DNA from 4 places in the Kitasatospora sp. NPDC005856 genome. Region 1 is predicted to be linked to each of the others. Evidence: riboswitches for the same ligand, from Rfam matches in the RefSeq annotation. Region 1 holds a riboswitch; each other region holds the start of a gene.
The links. A riboswitch is a leader RNA that binds a small molecule or an ion and turns the genes downstream of it on or off. The one in region 1 is predicted to bind cyclic di-AMP.

Region 2: linked by a shared signal. The riboswitch ahead of ABZ449_RS34760 (transglycosylase family protein) and the one ahead of ABZ449_RS02380 (transglycosylase family protein) in region 1 are both predicted to bind cyclic di-AMP.
Region 3: linked by a shared signal. The riboswitch ahead of ABZ449_RS20015 (M23 family metallopeptidase) and the one ahead of ABZ449_RS02380 (transglycosylase family protein) in region 1 are both predicted to bind cyclic di-AMP.
Region 4: linked by a shared signal. The riboswitch ahead of ABZ449_RS34025 (NlpC/P60 family protein) and the one ahead of ABZ449_RS02380 (transglycosylase family protein) in region 1 are both predicted to bind cyclic di-AMP.

Annotation. Positions count from the first base shown of each region.
Region 1 is NZ_JBEXWT010000001.1:557,305-560,925, reverse strand. It holds gene ABZ449_RS02385 (hypothetical protein) at 237-1,190, shown strand; cyclic di-AMP (ydaO/yuaA leader) riboswitch at 1,643-1,813, shown strand; gene ABZ449_RS02380 (transglycosylase family protein) at 1,800-3,167, shown strand; gene ABZ449_RS02375 (hypothetical protein) at 3,411-3,611, shown strand.
Region 2 is NZ_JBEXWT010000091.1:8,138-11,758, reverse strand. It holds gene ABZ449_RS34770 (SDR family NAD(P)-dependent oxidoreductase) at 1-103, opposite strand, end outside; gene ABZ449_RS34765 (cytochrome P450) at 394-1,782, shown strand; cyclic di-AMP (ydaO/yuaA leader) riboswitch at 2,004-2,171, shown strand; gene ABZ449_RS34760 (transglycosylase family protein) at 2,177-3,082, shown strand; gene eno (phosphopyruvate hydratase) at 3,448-3,621, shown strand, end outside.
Region 3 is NZ_JBEXWT010000031.1:17,938-21,558, reverse strand. It holds gene ABZ449_RS20030 (WHG domain-containing protein) at 197-763, opposite strand; gene ABZ449_RS20025 (alpha/beta hydrolase) at 821-1,648, opposite strand; gene ABZ449_RS20020 (YiaA/YiaB family inner membrane protein) at 1,754-2,044, opposite strand; cyclic di-AMP (ydaO/yuaA leader) riboswitch at 2,254-2,412, shown strand; gene ABZ449_RS20015 (M23 family metallopeptidase) at 2,426-3,274, shown strand; gene ABZ449_RS20010 (hypothetical protein) at 3,402-3,621, opposite strand, start outside.
Region 4 is NZ_JBEXWT010000085.1:36,405-40,025, reverse strand. It holds gene ABZ449_RS34030 (NlpC/P60 family protein) at 1-628, opposite strand, end outside; gene ABZ449_RS34025 (NlpC/P60 family protein) at 880-1,995, opposite strand; cyclic di-AMP (ydaO/yuaA leader) riboswitch at 2,006-2,159, opposite strand; gene ABZ449_RS34020 (NlpC/P60 family protein) at 2,498-3,535, opposite strand.

The sequences.
Region 1 (3,621 bases):
CGCCCCAGGTGCAACGCCGGCCCCCTCGGTTCACGTCGTGACAATCGCCGGCGGTCCCGCGGGGGTTGGGCGCGGAATGTCCGGATTGTAGGCAAAGCGCCCGGACCGGCGCCGGAGACGCACCCGCTCCACGCCGAGTCCGCACGGTCTCCGCACCGGCTCCACGCCGCGACCGCGCCGAACCCGTACGGCAGCCGACTGCAAGCCGGACGGGCGGATGTCCTACGATCTCCGGCATGAGCACCGCAGCCATCCCGGGCGCGCCACTGCCCGTCCGCACTCCAGGCTCCCGTGCGCGGGGGCGCCATCGTCGTCCCGAGCGCCCCGAGATCCCGGCCGGCGCCCCGGCCCTGGTGCTCGCCGTGCCCGCGACCGCCGGGCCCGAGTCCCGCTCGGTCGTCGAGGAACTGCTCTCGATCGTCCGCACCGAACAGAACGGCGTCCAGACCGCGGTCGGCTACCTGCCCGGCGGCGAGAGTACGGGCGACGAGGACCGCACCGTGGCCGAGCTGCTGGCCGCGGCCGCCGAGGCCGGGCTGCCGATGCCCGTCCTGGTGCCGCTGGTACCCGGCCCGCACACCTTCCTGACCGGGCTTCACGCGCTCGCCGCCGAGTACGGCGCGCCCGTCACGGACCCGCTGGGCCCGCACCCGCTGCTGGCCGAGGGCGTGCACGTCCGGCTCTCCGAGGCCGGGCTGGCCCGGGCCGACCGCGCCCGGCTGTTCGCCATCGCGACCGCCGCGGACGGCGTGGTGCTGACCACCGTCGGCGGCGAGGACGCGGCCGCCGCGGCCGGCATCACCGGCGTGCTGCTGGCCGCCCGACTGGCCGTGCCGGTCGTCGCCGCCGCGCTGGACGTGCCCGGCTCGGTGGCCGCGGCCGTCAACCACCTCAGGGAGACCGGCTCGCAGCGTCCGGCGCTGGCCCCGCTGGTGATCGGCCCGGAGGCGGACTCCGAGCTGCTCGCCACCGCCGCCGAGGAGACCGGCTGTCCGTCGGCCGCGCCGCTGGGCTCGTACCCGTCGGTCGGCCAGCTGATCGCCTCCACCTACCTGGCGGCGCTCCCCGCACCCTCCGCGGAGGACCTGGCACGGGCCGAGGCGGAGGCGGCGGCCGCCGCCGAGGCCGAGGGCGTCATGGAGGGCGTTCGCGGTGCCCACGCGGCCTCCGAGGGGCCCGCGGGGCGATAGTCGACACCGCGCGCCGCTCGCGCGCACGGAAGGGCCCGGAACGGTTGGCGTTCCGGGCCCTTCCGTCGTGCTTCGCCCACCCGGGGCCGGCCCGTTCGGGAGTCGGATGCCAATGAAGCGGAATGTCCGTTCTGGCCCCTTTGGAAGGAAATAGGAAACGCGGCCGCGGGTGCTCGAATCACGGCCTCCGCCACGCCCGACGGGGCGCCCCGCTCCGCGATTCGACGCGCCGTCACGCCACTTCTGAAGCGATGCCAGTTGTGGACTTCCGCAACAGCGTTACCCGAAAATGATCATTTGCGATCATGAAGAACGGCAATTTTGGCAGCTTCCTCTAAACCGTGATGCGCATCACAGTGATTTGCAGTTTGAACTTTAGCCTGATTAACGTGCTCCCCGTTCGTGACCACACGAACCCGGTTCATCCGCAACGCCGAGTCCTGCCGTCGGATGTCCTGGAAACGCGAAATCGCACCACGGCAGGAGCGGGGGACCCACAGGTAAGTCGCCCCGGACCGGTCTTCGGAACGGTCCAGGGCTAGGGGTGAAGCCGCGCCCACAGCGCGGCCGGGCAACTCCAGCCCGAATCCGACAGCTCACCTCGCAGGCGTGGGAGAGGACCGCGTCTTCATGCTGCCCACCAACGGCACTCGCCTGTCCAGCCGCACCCGTCGTGTGATCGCCGCCCTCGGCGTCGCCGGCGTCGGCCTCACCGTCCCCTGCATCGCCTCCGGCACCGCCTCCGCCGCCTCCGTCGCCACCTGGGACAAGGTCGCCCAGTGCGAGAGCGGCGGCAACTGGAGCATCAACACCGGCAACGGCTTCTACGGCGGCCTCCAGTTCACCTCCAGCACCTGGTCCGCCTTCGGCGGCACCGCCTACGCGGCGCGCGCCGACCTGGCCACCAAGGACCAGCAGATCGCCATCGCCGAGAAGGTCCTCGCCTCGCAGGGCCCCGGCGCCTGGCCGGTCTGCTCGGTCCAGGCCGGCCTCACCAAGGGCGGCCCCGCGCCCACCGTCAACACCTCGGCGGGCTCCACCTCCGGGTCCACCACGGGCTCCACCGCCGCCAAGCCCGCCGCGCCCGCCCAGAGCGCCAAGCCGGCCGCTCCGGCCGCACAGCCCGCACAGCCCCAGGCCCCGGCCGCCAAGCCCGCGGCGCCCGCCCAGGACGGCGCTCAGGCCACCACCGACTCCGCCGCCTCCGGCAACCGCGGCGACTGGGTCCAGAAGCGCCAGCAGCAGGCCCAGGGCAGCGACTACACGGTCGTCGCGGGCGACTGGCTGTCCGCGATCGCCGACCAGCACCAGGTGCAGGGCGGCTGGCAGCGGCTGTACGAGCTCAACCGCGGCACCCTGTCCGAGGGCCCGGACACCATCTACCCGGGCCAGCACCTGTCCCTCGGCGGCAACGGCCAGGCCCAGGCCGGTCAGTCCGCCACCGGCAAGTCCGGCTCGGACTTCACCTGGTTCGACCGCTCGCAGCAGTCCGGCCAGTCCGCGAACGGCGGTGCCGTGAACGCCCAGCCGACCGCGCAGGCCCAGGCCCCGGCCACCAAGCCGGCCGCCAAGCCCGCTCCGCAGACCCAGACCCAGACCCAGGCTCCGGCCGCCACCGGCAGCATGGCCGCCGCGGTCTCCTTCGCCGAGTCGAAGGTCGGTCAGGCGTACGTCTACGGCGGCACCGGCAACGGCGGCTGGGACTGCTCCGGCCTGACCCAGGCCGCCCTGCGCGCCGCGGGCATCTCCATCCCGCGCGTCGCCGCCGACCAGGCCGCCGCCAGCACCCACGTCTCGCTGGACAGCCTCCAGCCGGGCGACCTGCTGTTCTGGTCCAACAACGGCAAGGACTCCGGCGTGTACCACGTCGCGATCTACGTCGGCAACGGCAAGTACGTCGAGGCCGCCAACCCGAGCTCGGGCGTCCGCGAGCAGAGCATCGCCAACTGGGCCCCGGACTTCGCCGGCCGGGTCTGAGGACGGCGAACGGCCGACAGCCGACGGACGACAGATAACAGCTGACAGATAACAGATTTCATCATCTGTCAGCTGTCGCTCGAACGCTGCCACCCACGACCCCCGGGGAGAGTCTGGTCGCTCCTCCCCGGGGGTTCCGGCATGCCTCCGGCCCTACCTCCGGCCCTACCTACGCGGCGAATCCCCGTGGTGAATCCCCGCCCCAACGGGCATGCTGCTGCTCTGCACCCGAGGAGGAGCCACATGGCCCAGGTCACCGTCACCCTCGACGCGAACCTCGCGATCGACGCGATGATGCTCTCCGGCACCAAGAACCCGCAGGACGCCGTCGAACTGGTCCTGCGCGACTACCTGGCCCGCGGCCGCCGTACCGAGACCCGCACCGGTGAGGCGGCCGACGGGCACCGGCTGACCGTCGACCGCCCGACCACCCAGGAGGGCTGATCCCCGACGG
Region 2 (3,621 bases), on a different contig from region 1:
TCAGCATTCCGGTGGCGCCGGCCGCGGCGAACCGGCGGGCGAGGCCCGCGCCCGAACCGCCGTCGAGGACCGCGATGACGACGACTGACCCGCTGACCCGCATGGCCTGCTCCTCCCTGTGGGCGACACCGCACCGGCGCCCACGCGTACTGCGGAGGATCGTAGGCACGTCCTGACCCTCCGCAACAGGGATTACCCCTCAGGTGACCAGACTCACGCCCACCCCGCGGCCAAGAGTCGGCCAAGAGCCGTCCACGGGCGGTCCACGGGCGGTCCACTGACCGTCCACGGACAGGCCATGAGCCGTCCATGACGGTTCCCGGCCGGTCGACGGGTCGTCCACGGAGTGTCGGCACGACGGCCGCGGTCGGGCGCACCGGATACGGTCGGTCCATGCCAGCTCAGCCCGACCCCGCCCGGCCCGCCGCGACGCCGTCCGACGCCCCCGCCCAGGCCTCCGCCCCGCAGCTGTTCACCTGGGAGTTCGCCTCCGACCCGTACCCCGCCTACGCCTGGCTGCGCGAGCACGCCCCGGTGCACCGCACCACGCTGCCGAGCGGGGTGGAGGCCTGGCTGGTGACCAGGTACGCGGACGCCCGGCAGGCGCTCGCGGACAGCCGGCTGTCGAAGAACCCGGCGCACCACAGTGAGCAGGCGCACCGCACCGGCCGGGTGGGCATCCCGGGGGAGCGGCAGGCGGACCTGATGACCCACCTGCTGAACATCGACCCGCCGGACCACACCCGGCTGCGCCGGCTGGTGTCGAAGGCGTTCACCCCGCGCCGGGTGGCCGAGTTCGAGCCGCGGGTGCAGCAGCTCACCGACCGGCTGATCGACGGCTTCGCGCAGCGCGGTTCGGCGGACCTGATCCACGAGTTCGCCTTCCCGCTGCCCATCTACGCGATCTGCGACATGCTCGGGGTGCCGGCCGAGGACCAGGACGACTTCCGCGACTGGGCCGGGATGATGCTGCGACACACGAAGCCGGGACACGGCAGTGGCCAACGCGGCGGCGTGGGGCGGGCGGTGAAGCGGATGCGGGCGTACCTGCTGGAGCTGATCCACCGCAAGCGCGCGGACCTCGGGGACGACCTGATCTCCGGTCTGATCCGGGCGGGCGACCACGGCGAGCACCTGACCGAGAACGAGGCCGCGGCGATGGCCTTCATCCTCCTGTTCGCGGGCTTCGAGACGACCGTGAACCTGATCGGCAACGGCACGTACGCCCTGCTGCGCAATCCGGAGCAGCGCCGGTTGCTGCAGGAGTCGGTGGCCCGCGGGGAGAGCGCGCTGCTGGAGACCGGCATCGAGGAACTCCTGCGCTACGACGGGCCGGTGGAGCTGGCGACCTGGCGGTTCGCGACCCGTCCGCTGACCATCGGCGGGGTGGACATCCCGGTCGGCGATCCGGTGCTGGTGGTGCTCGCCGCGGCGGACCGCGACCCGGCCCGGTTCGCGGACGAGAACACCCTGGACCTGGCCCGAACGGACAACCCCCACCTGGGCTTCGGGCACGGCATCCACTACTGCATCGGCGCTCCGCTCGCCCGGCTGGAGGGCCGTGCCGCGCTGGCCACGCTGCTCTCCCGGCTGCCGGATCTGCGGCTCGCGGAACGCCCGGAGGATCTGCGGTGGCGCGGCGGTCTGATCATGCGTGGGCTGCGCGAACTTCCGGTGGAATTCAGCCCGGAGAACCGCTCTCCGCACGCTCCTCCGCACACTCCTCCGCGCACCCCTCCGGAGGCCTCTCCGAACGCTCCCGCCGCGCCCGCGACACGCTGAGGTCGCGCTGACGGGACGTCGCGAATCGCCTGCTGGCGGGGGTGTGAACAACCATCAATCCGGACATAACACCGCCGTTGGTAGGCGATCGAGCACAGGCCGTAATTATCGTGTGATATCGACGATATGAGCTTGTGATTGGTCTGAAGATCTGTCTACTCTCCCTGGAGTTCGCAGCTGCGGACCTCGTACGCGGAACGCCGAGTCCTGCCCGCCGCGCCACGGGAAACCGACCAGAACCCTGGGCAGGGGCGGGGGAACCAGGTTTTTTGCCGTCTCCCCACGGCTTGGGGTGAAGCCGCCCGAGCGGAACGTTTCCGCATACGGCGGCCGGGCCACCTCCCGGTCCGAACCCGACAGCTCACCTCGCAGGCGTGCGGAGAGGGACCTCTTCATGCTGTTCGTTGGAACTGGCCGTCACCGTCGTCGCACCCAGGCCGAGAAGGCCATCGCCGTCGCCGGTGTGGCCGGCGTCGGACTCGCGATGCCGCTCCTCACCGCCACCGGCGCCTCCGCGGCCCCGGCCTCCACCTGGGACGCCGTCGCCCAGTGCGAGAGCGGCGGCAACTGGAGCATCAACACCGGCAACGGCTTCTACGGCGGCCTCCAGTTCACCTCCAGCACCTGGAAGGCGTACGGCGGCACCGCCTACGCGCCGCAGGCCAACCAGGCCAGCAAGGGCCAGCAGATCTCGGTCGCCGAGAAGGTGCTGGCCTCGCAGGGTCCGGGCGCCTGGCCGGTCTGCTCCCAGAAGGCCGGTCTGACCAAGGGCGGCGCCCCGGCCGCGGTCGACACCTCCTCGGACGCCAAGCCGCAGTCCGCCCCCAAGCAGCAGACCCCGAAGCCCGCCGCCAAGCCGGCCGAGAAGCCGGTCGCGCAGCAGCCCGTCGCCCAGAAGCCGGCCCAGAAGCCCGCCGCGCAGCCGGTCCAGCAGGCCGCCCCGCAGCAGCAGGCGCAGCCGCAGGCCCCGGGCTTCTCCGGCAAGGCCGGCTGGGACGCCGACGCCAAGGTGTACTGGTACCAGAACAACGGCGCCTGGTACTGGACCAGCCACCAGGGCGTCTACCAGCAGTACGCCGGCCAGGCCGCCGCCCAGCCGCAGTACGCCCCGCAGGCCGCGCAGTCGGCCCCGCAGGCCGCCGGCCACGACTACACCGTCCGCGCCGGTGACACCCTGTCGACCATCGCCACCGCCCAGGGCGTGTCCGGCGGCTGGCACGCGCTGTACGAGCAGAACCACGCCACCGTCGGCGGCGACCCGAACCTGATCATGCCCGGCCAGGTGCTGCACTTCGGCTGAGCCGGCCCGCCCGACGCCGGCCCGCCCGACGCCGGCCCGTAGCGCCCGCGATCGCAAGCCGCGGCCGTGCCCGCGGCCGCAAGCCGCGCCCGCCGACGCGCCCGGCGCCGGCGCCGCCTCACCCCGCCGTCCGAAGGGGACCGGTCCTACCGGTCCCCTTCGTCCGCATTCGCCCGCTCCGGTGGGACAAGCTGGGACAAGCAGGTGAACTACCGGTGGGTAGTGGGGCCACACGCTGAGACGGGACCGAGGCGGACGTGGCCCCGGGAGCCCGGGCGGTTAGGCTCTGGTCGTAACGACTCCGCAATCGTCCTGCTGACAGCACCACCGTCAGACCGGACCCTGCTTCCGCAAGGAGATGCCTCGTGCCGTCCATCGATGTCGTCGTAGCCCGTGAGATCCTCGACTCGCGCGGCAACCCCACGGTCGAGGTCGAGGTCGGCCTCGACGACGGCAGCACGGGTCGTGCCGCTGTGCCGTCGGGTGCCTCCACCGGTGCCTTCGAGGCCCTGGAGCTGCGCGACGGTGACAAGAACCGC
Region 3 (3,621 bases), on a different contig from region 1:
CCGGAGTCGAGCCTGACGGCCGGATCGCGCTCCACGATGTGTGGGGCCTGTGCGCACGGTGTCGCCGAAGGGGTGCCGCCCGGTGCGCGAGCGGCGGCGCACGGGCGGCCCGCTGCGCGGGCCGGCCTCCTTCGCGGGCCGGACTCCCCCTGGGTCGGGCTCCTTCGCGGGCCGGACTCCTTCGTGGCCCGGCCTGCTACGCGGGCCAGGTGCGGAGGCCGGTGGTGAGGATGGCGATGAGCCGGTCGTGGGTGGTGGCGAGGTCCTCGGCGAGCTGGAAGGCGCCCGCGGTGGTGAGGGCGGCGAAGCCGTGGGCGAGGGAACGGACGGTGCGGGCGGCGTGGATCGCCTCGGAGCCGTCGAGGCCGTACTCCCGCAGCACGGCGACGATCACGCCGACGAGCCGGGCGGCCGCGTGGGCCAGCTCGTCGTCGGGCTGCGGGGCCTGCGGGAGGGCGCTGTAGCGGTGCGGGTGCTCGGTGGCGTACGCGTGGTAGGCGCGCATGACGGCGGCGACGGCGTCGTCCCCGCTGCGTCCGACGGCCGCGGTGGCCAGCCGGTCGGCCAGGTCCCCGGTGACCCGGACGGCGATCAGTCGCCGCAGTTCGGCCAGGCCGCCGCTGACGTGCTTGTACAGAGAAGGGGTGGCGACCCCGGCCCGGGCGGCGACGGAGGCCAGGGTGAGGGCCTCGGCGCCCTGCTCGTCGATGAGGGCGAGGGCGTGGTCGACGACCTGCCCGGGGGTCAGTCCTACGCGGGGCATGGGTTCGGTCTCTCCGTACGTACGGCGTCGGGTGGGTCGGACGGGGTGGGTCGGGGCTCAGCCGAGCTCGGCCAGGAACGGCAGCAGGGCGTCCGCGGTGGCGGTCGGGTTGTCGGCCATCGGATAGTGCCCGGACCCCTCGATCATCGCCTTGCGAGCGCCGAGCGCGGCGGCCTGCCGGTCGGCGACGAGCTCCGGCTTCGGGAAGTCGGGGTCCTTGCTGCCCATGACCACCAGCGCCGGGCACCGCACCGCGGCCGTCCAGCCGACCGGCGCCGAGTCGCCGTGGACCTGCCCGCGGACGGCGGCCTTGCGCCCCGGGGTGCGCAGCGCGGCGACCAGCCCGTCCACGTACGCGTCGAAGTCGGCGGGCTTGGCGCCCGGGAAGGCCATCCGACGCAGGTAGAAGCCCCAGGAGGCCGGCCAGTGGACGAGGGCGACGCCCATCAGGCCCATGACGGTGCGCATGAGGGCGCCCGGCGGCGGGTTCTCGACGAAGGCGTCGATCAGCACGATCCCGGCGACCCGCTCGGGCGCGTCCCCGGCGGCCTTGACGACGGTCGCCCCGGTGTAGGAGTTCCCGGCGAGGACGGCGCGCTCGATGCCGAGGTGGTCGAGCAGGGCGAGGACGTCGCCGGCGACGGCGGCGGGGCCGTAGTCGTCCCACGCGACGGAGGACTCGCCGAAGCCCCGCAGGTCCATGGTGACGACGCGGTGGCCGGCGGCGACGAGCAGTGGGCGCAGGTGCCGGTACGCGGCCCGGCTGTCGAGCATGCCCGGGAGCAGGACGACGGGGGTGCCGTGGCCCTGCCGGGTGTCGTCGAAGGCGACCCGGCCGCCGGGAACGGTCAGGTACTGGGTGCTCGGGGTGATGGTGCCGTTCATGGTGGTCCTCCTCGGGCCGCCGGTGCGGGACGTCGGCGGTGAGTGCCGATAGCCACAAAGCTAAGGCTAATAGCCTTAGCCGTCAAGCGGTCGGCCGTGGAGCGGTCACGCTCCCTCCACCTTGAACGGGTCGTGCTCGCTGAGCAGCTTCTCCAGCCGGGCCTGGTCCACCCGGGTGACCATCTCGTTGGACTCCTGCCGGTCCCGGATCACCTTCGCCAGCGTGAACGCGGAGGTGACGGTGTAGAGGAGGCCGATCCCGAGGAAGGCCCTGGTCCAGCCGCCGACCGGCAGGTAGGCGATCCCGGCGGCGAGGGCGGTGGCCGACAGGGCGAAGGAGAGGACGGCCTGGATGTGGTACGCGGCCGTGGTGCGGGTCTGCATCGGTGCGCTCATGGCGTCAGGATGCGGCCGTCCGGAGGGGGCGCACATGAGTAGCGGTACTCAGATGGGGCTGTGTACGGGAGGCCGGTTCGGCGGTGTCGTTCGTTGACGTCCGATCACTTTGCCCTAGGCTGCTCCGAACGGATGGCTTGGAATCGGAGCCTCCTAGGATTAACGTTTGATAACGCAGCGCGGTTGTCAACGCCGTACCCAGACGGCACCGTGCGCCGTCGCCTAATCCCGCGGACCCGCCTCCGGGCAGGTCGGGGAGCCGGGGAACCACGTTCCTTGGGGTGAATCGGCGGGGCCCCGGCCCGGCCGTAGGAGACCTTCCTGCTCCGAACCCGTCAGCTAACCCGGTAGGCGCGAAGGAAGGAAAGGAGCGCGCCTCCCGTGGCGTCGACGCACACCCCGGCACACCCGGCCGGCTTCGCAGCCGGTACCCAGCTCCTCGACCACCCCGGCACGGACGGCCCCGAGGCCTTCGGCCCGGAGGGCTTCGCCACGGAGGTCGAGACCAACCGGCACCGGATGCCGCGTCAGACCCGCGGAGCCTCCCCGCTGCTCGGCGTCACCGCCGTCGCCGCCACCCTGGGCGCCACCGGCTTCGCCTCGGCGACCCCGGCCGCCGCCCCCGCCGTCGAGGTCCCGGACGAGACTCCCGTCGCCCTCTCCGCCGACCCCGGCCTCGCGCTCGCCGCCCGCATCCAGAACCAGGCCGACAGCCAGCGCACCGCCGCCGAGGAGACCGCCCGGCTCCAGGCCGCGCAGGAGGCGGAGGCCAAGGCCGCCGCCAAGGAGGCCGAGGCCAAGCGCGCCGCCGAGGAGGCCGAGCGGGCCCAGGCCGCCGCCCTCACCCTCCCGGTGCAGGACTACCGGCTCTCCGCCCACTACGGCCAGAGCGCCCGCTACTGGGCCAACCTGCACACCGGTCTGGACTTCGCCGCCGACACCGGCACTCCGGTCCACGCGCTCGGCCAGGGCACCATCACCTCGGCCGGCTGGGCCGGCTCGTACGGCTACCGGATCGTCGAGACCCTGCCCGACGGCACCGAGATCTGGTACTGCCACCTCTCCTCGATCACCAAGGGCTCCGGCAAGGTCGCCGCCGGCCAGCAGATCGGCAAGGTCGGCGCGACCGGCAACGTCACCGGCCCGCACCTGCACATGGAGGTCCGCCCCGGCGGCGGCGCCCCGGTCGACCCGGAGCCCTGGCTCCAGCAGCGCGGCCTCAACCCCTGACCCACCCGCGACAGGCCCGGCGCACCCGCGCAGTGGCCCGACGCGCGCGCGAGGTCCGACGCACTCGCACGAAGGCCCCCGGCCCCGGAGCAGCCGCTCCGGGGCCGGGGGCCTTCGCCGTGCGGTCTCACTCCTCGGCGGGCAGCTGCGCCAGGTACGCCTCGATCTCCTCCTGGCCCGGCTCCGGCGCCAGCTCCGGGAACTCCGTCACCAGCAGCCGCGGCAGCCCGGGAACCGTCCAGTCGCCGAACAGGTCGAGCGCCGCGTCGACCGCCGCCTCCTCGAACTGCCCGAAGTCACCGGCCAGTTCGTCCGGCATCGGCCGCCCCTGCGCGGTCAGCTCGGCC
Region 4 (3,621 bases), on a different contig from region 1:
CCTGGACCGTCAGCCGGGTCCGCTCGGCGGCGCCCAGACCGTTCAACAGCTTCTGCGCCTTGGCCAGCCGCTGCTGGACCTGCTGCTTGCTGTCGGCGAGCGAGCGGCGGGTCTCGTCCAGCTCGGCGAGCTTGCCGGCCGCCTCGGTGCGGCGCTGGTCGAGCCGGCGCTGCCGGCCGACCAGCTCGTGCAGGGTCTCCTGCTGGCGCACGGCCGCCTGGTCCAGGGTGCGGGCGCGGGCCAGGTAGCCCTCCGGGTCGGACGAGAGGATGAGCTGGGCGGTCTGGGTCATCCCGCCGCCGCGGTACTCGGCGCCGGCCACCGTCGCCAGGTCGCCGCGCAGCTCGTTGAGCTGATCCTGGGCCAGTGCGATCTCGCCCTGGAGGATCGTGGTCTCGCCCTGGAGCCGCCGCTGGGCCTCCTGCGCCGCGTTGAACCGCTCGGACGCCTGCTCGGCCTCGTCGTACAGCTGCTCCACCTGCGTCTTGACGTCCTGACGGTCGCCCGGGTCCGGGCTGCCGGGGGCGGCCTGGGCACTGCCTCCGGCGGCCACGCCCAGGGCGGTGGCGGCGGCCGCGGTCAGCACCAGCGCCCGGGTGAGCAGTTGGGAACGGCGGTGCACGGGCATGGCGGCAGCGGCTCCAATCCTGCGGTGCGGCCCCCGCCGCCGCACCGGGAGGGGCGGCCGTCGAGCGGGAGTCCGGTGGCAGACGTTAGCGAGTCCGGGCAGGCGAGTCCAAACCCCCACCAACCCGAATATTCGACCCCTTGTCGGACATCAGATCGACTCGGGGGGAAAGCCGCAGGAAGAGCCCCGGGAAAAGCTGCAGGCCCGGCCTCCCCTGAGGGAGACCGGGCCTGGAAGCGTCCGAGCGGGGATCAGACCCGCACGATGGAGGCCAGCGGCATGTTGGTGACCGCCTCGTAGCGCACCGACGCACCCGGCTTGGGGGCGTGCAGCACCTGGCCGTTGCCGGCGTAGATGCCGACGTGGTGGGCGTCGGTGTAGAAGATCAGCAGGTCGCCGGGCTGGGCCTGGGAGATGTCCGAACCGATCCGGGTGCCGGCCCCGGCCTGCGCCTGCGAGGTGCGCGGCAGCGACACGTCGGCCTGGTTGAACGCCCAGACCATCAGGCCGGAGCAGTCGAAGGAGTTCGGGCCGGTGGCGCCCCAGACGTACGGGCTGCCGACCTTGGACGCGGCGGCCGCGAGCGCGGCGGCACCGCGCGAGCTGCCGGGGGCCACCTTCACCGGAGCGGTGGTCGTGGGGGCCGAGAGGTCGCTGCGGCTGTTGTCGCGCGAGGCGCGGTCGGCCTGCTGCTGGGCCTGGGCGGCGGCGTCAGCCTTGGCCTTGGCGTCGGCCGCGGCCTTCTCCTCGGCCTGGCGCAGCGCCTGGCGCTCCTGCTCGGTCAGCGTGTTGAGCAGGTCCTGGGCCGCCTTCAGCTTGCCCTGGACCTCTTCCTTGGAGGTCTTCAGCTGCTGGGTGGTCGTCTCCAGCTCGGCGAGCTTGCCCTGGGCCTCGCTGCGGTCCTGGTCGAGCTTGCGCTGCTGCTCCTGGAGCTCCTTCAGCTGACCCTTCTGGGTGCTGCCGGCCTGGTTCAGGGCGTCGGCCTGACCGAGGAAGTTCTCCGGGCTGGAGGAGAACATCAGCTGGACGGTCGGGGATATGCCCCCGTTGCGGTACTGCTCGCCGGCGATCTCGGCCAGGCCGCCCTGGAGCTCGGTGACCTGGGCCTGCTGACGGGCCACCTGGTCCTGCAGGCCGGAGACCTGCTTCTCCAGCTCCTGCTGCTTGGACTGGGCGGCGTTGTAGTTCTCGGTCGCGACCTCGGCCTGCTCGTTGAGCTGGTCGACCTGCTCCTTGACCTGTTCCTTGGTCGGCTGCGGGTCGGCGTGGGCGCCTTGCGCGGAGAGGACGACGGCGGCCGCGGCGACACCGGTCAGGATCGAGACGCGGGCGCGGCCTGCGGGCTTGGGACGACGATGGGACGCCACGAAGGCGGACTCCTTCTTCCTACATCCGCCTACCGGGTGAGCTGACGGGTTCGGGCCGGAAGCATGCCCTACGACGCCTCACGGCCGTTCCACCGGCCGACCTGGCGCCGATTCACCCCGGAGGAACGTGGTTCCCCGGCTCCGCTCCGCAGCGCCCCCAACCACTGGGCTCCCCTGTCGGGCAGTCGCTTCGACCTGCCCCGCTGCCTCGCGAACTCGACGGTAACCACCGCCGCCACCCTGGCTGGGCGATCGACAGTGCGGTGGTTCGGAGCACGACCCTAGTAACTGAACCGTGATCCGTTCAAATCCTTGTCAGAAAAAAGACCGAAGATTTCCCAAGTTCTTTTGTGAATATGACCGATGGTGACCAGTGGCGCACAGAAGGCTGATCGGTTCTCGGCATGTGGTCACGAAAGGGCGCGCGAAGCCGAACGCCACCCCACGCGGGGGGTGGCGCTTTTCACAGGCCCCGGAGGAGCCCCTCGGGCGTGTCGGGCCGTCAGACCCGGCGGATGGTGTTGATCGACATCGCGTCGGCCTTCATCACCTTCACCACGTCACCGGTGTGCGGCGCGTGGACCACCATGCCGTTGCCGATGTACATCCCGACGTGGTGCATGTCGCCGCCGTAGATCACCAGGTCGCCCGGCTGGGCCTGGTCCAGCGACGGCACCCGGGTGCCGTAGTGGCCCTGCTCCTGCGAGGTGCGCGGCAGCGAGACGCCGGCCTGGCCGTACGCCCAGACCATCAGGCCCGAGCAGTCGAAGGTGGTCGAGCCGGTGGCGCCCCACACGTACGGCGAGCCCTGCTTGCCCATCGCCTTGGACACCGCCACGGCCGCGTAGCCACTGGCCGGCGGCAGACTGCCGAGGTCGACCCGCTCGCTGCCCCGCGAGGCGCGGTCGTCCTGCGCCTGCTGGGCCTTCAGCGCGGCGCGGTCGGCGGCGCTCAGCGAGTTCAGCAGGTCCTGGGCGGCCTTCAGCTTGGCGTTGACGTCCGCCTTGGCCTGGTTCAGGTCCTTGGTGGTGGTGTCCAGCGAGGCGAGCACGGCGGCCGCCTCGGCCTTCTCCTGGTCCAGCCGGCGCTGCTGGTCCAGCAGCCCCTTGAGCGCCTCGGCCTGGCTGGTGCTGGCCTGCTGGACGGTGGAGGCCTTCTCCAGGTAGCCGGACGGGTCGGAGGAGAGCATCAGCTGGACGGACGGGTCGATGCCGCCGGTGCGGTACTGCTCGCCCGCCACCTCGGCGAGGCCGCCCTGGAGCTGGGTCATCTGCTCCTGGCTGCGGGCCACCTGGTCCTGCAGCTGGTCGGCCTGCTTGCGCAGCTGGTCGGCCCGCTCCTTGGCGCCGTTGTACTTCTCCGCCGACTGCTCCTGCTCCTCCTGGAGCTGGTCGATCTGCGCCTTGACGTCCGCCTTGTTGGGCTGCGGCGCGGCGTGCGCGGCCACCTGGGCGGAGAGGGCGACCGCGGTCGCAGCGGCAGCTGTGAGCACGGAGATCCGCGCGCGGCTCGGCTGCTTGGGACGGCGGTGGGAGGCCAAGGGACCGGCTCCTTCTTCCATCGGACTCACCTGATGGGATGAGATTCCGGAAAATAGGTTTGACGCCAGACCCTAGTGAAGATCTA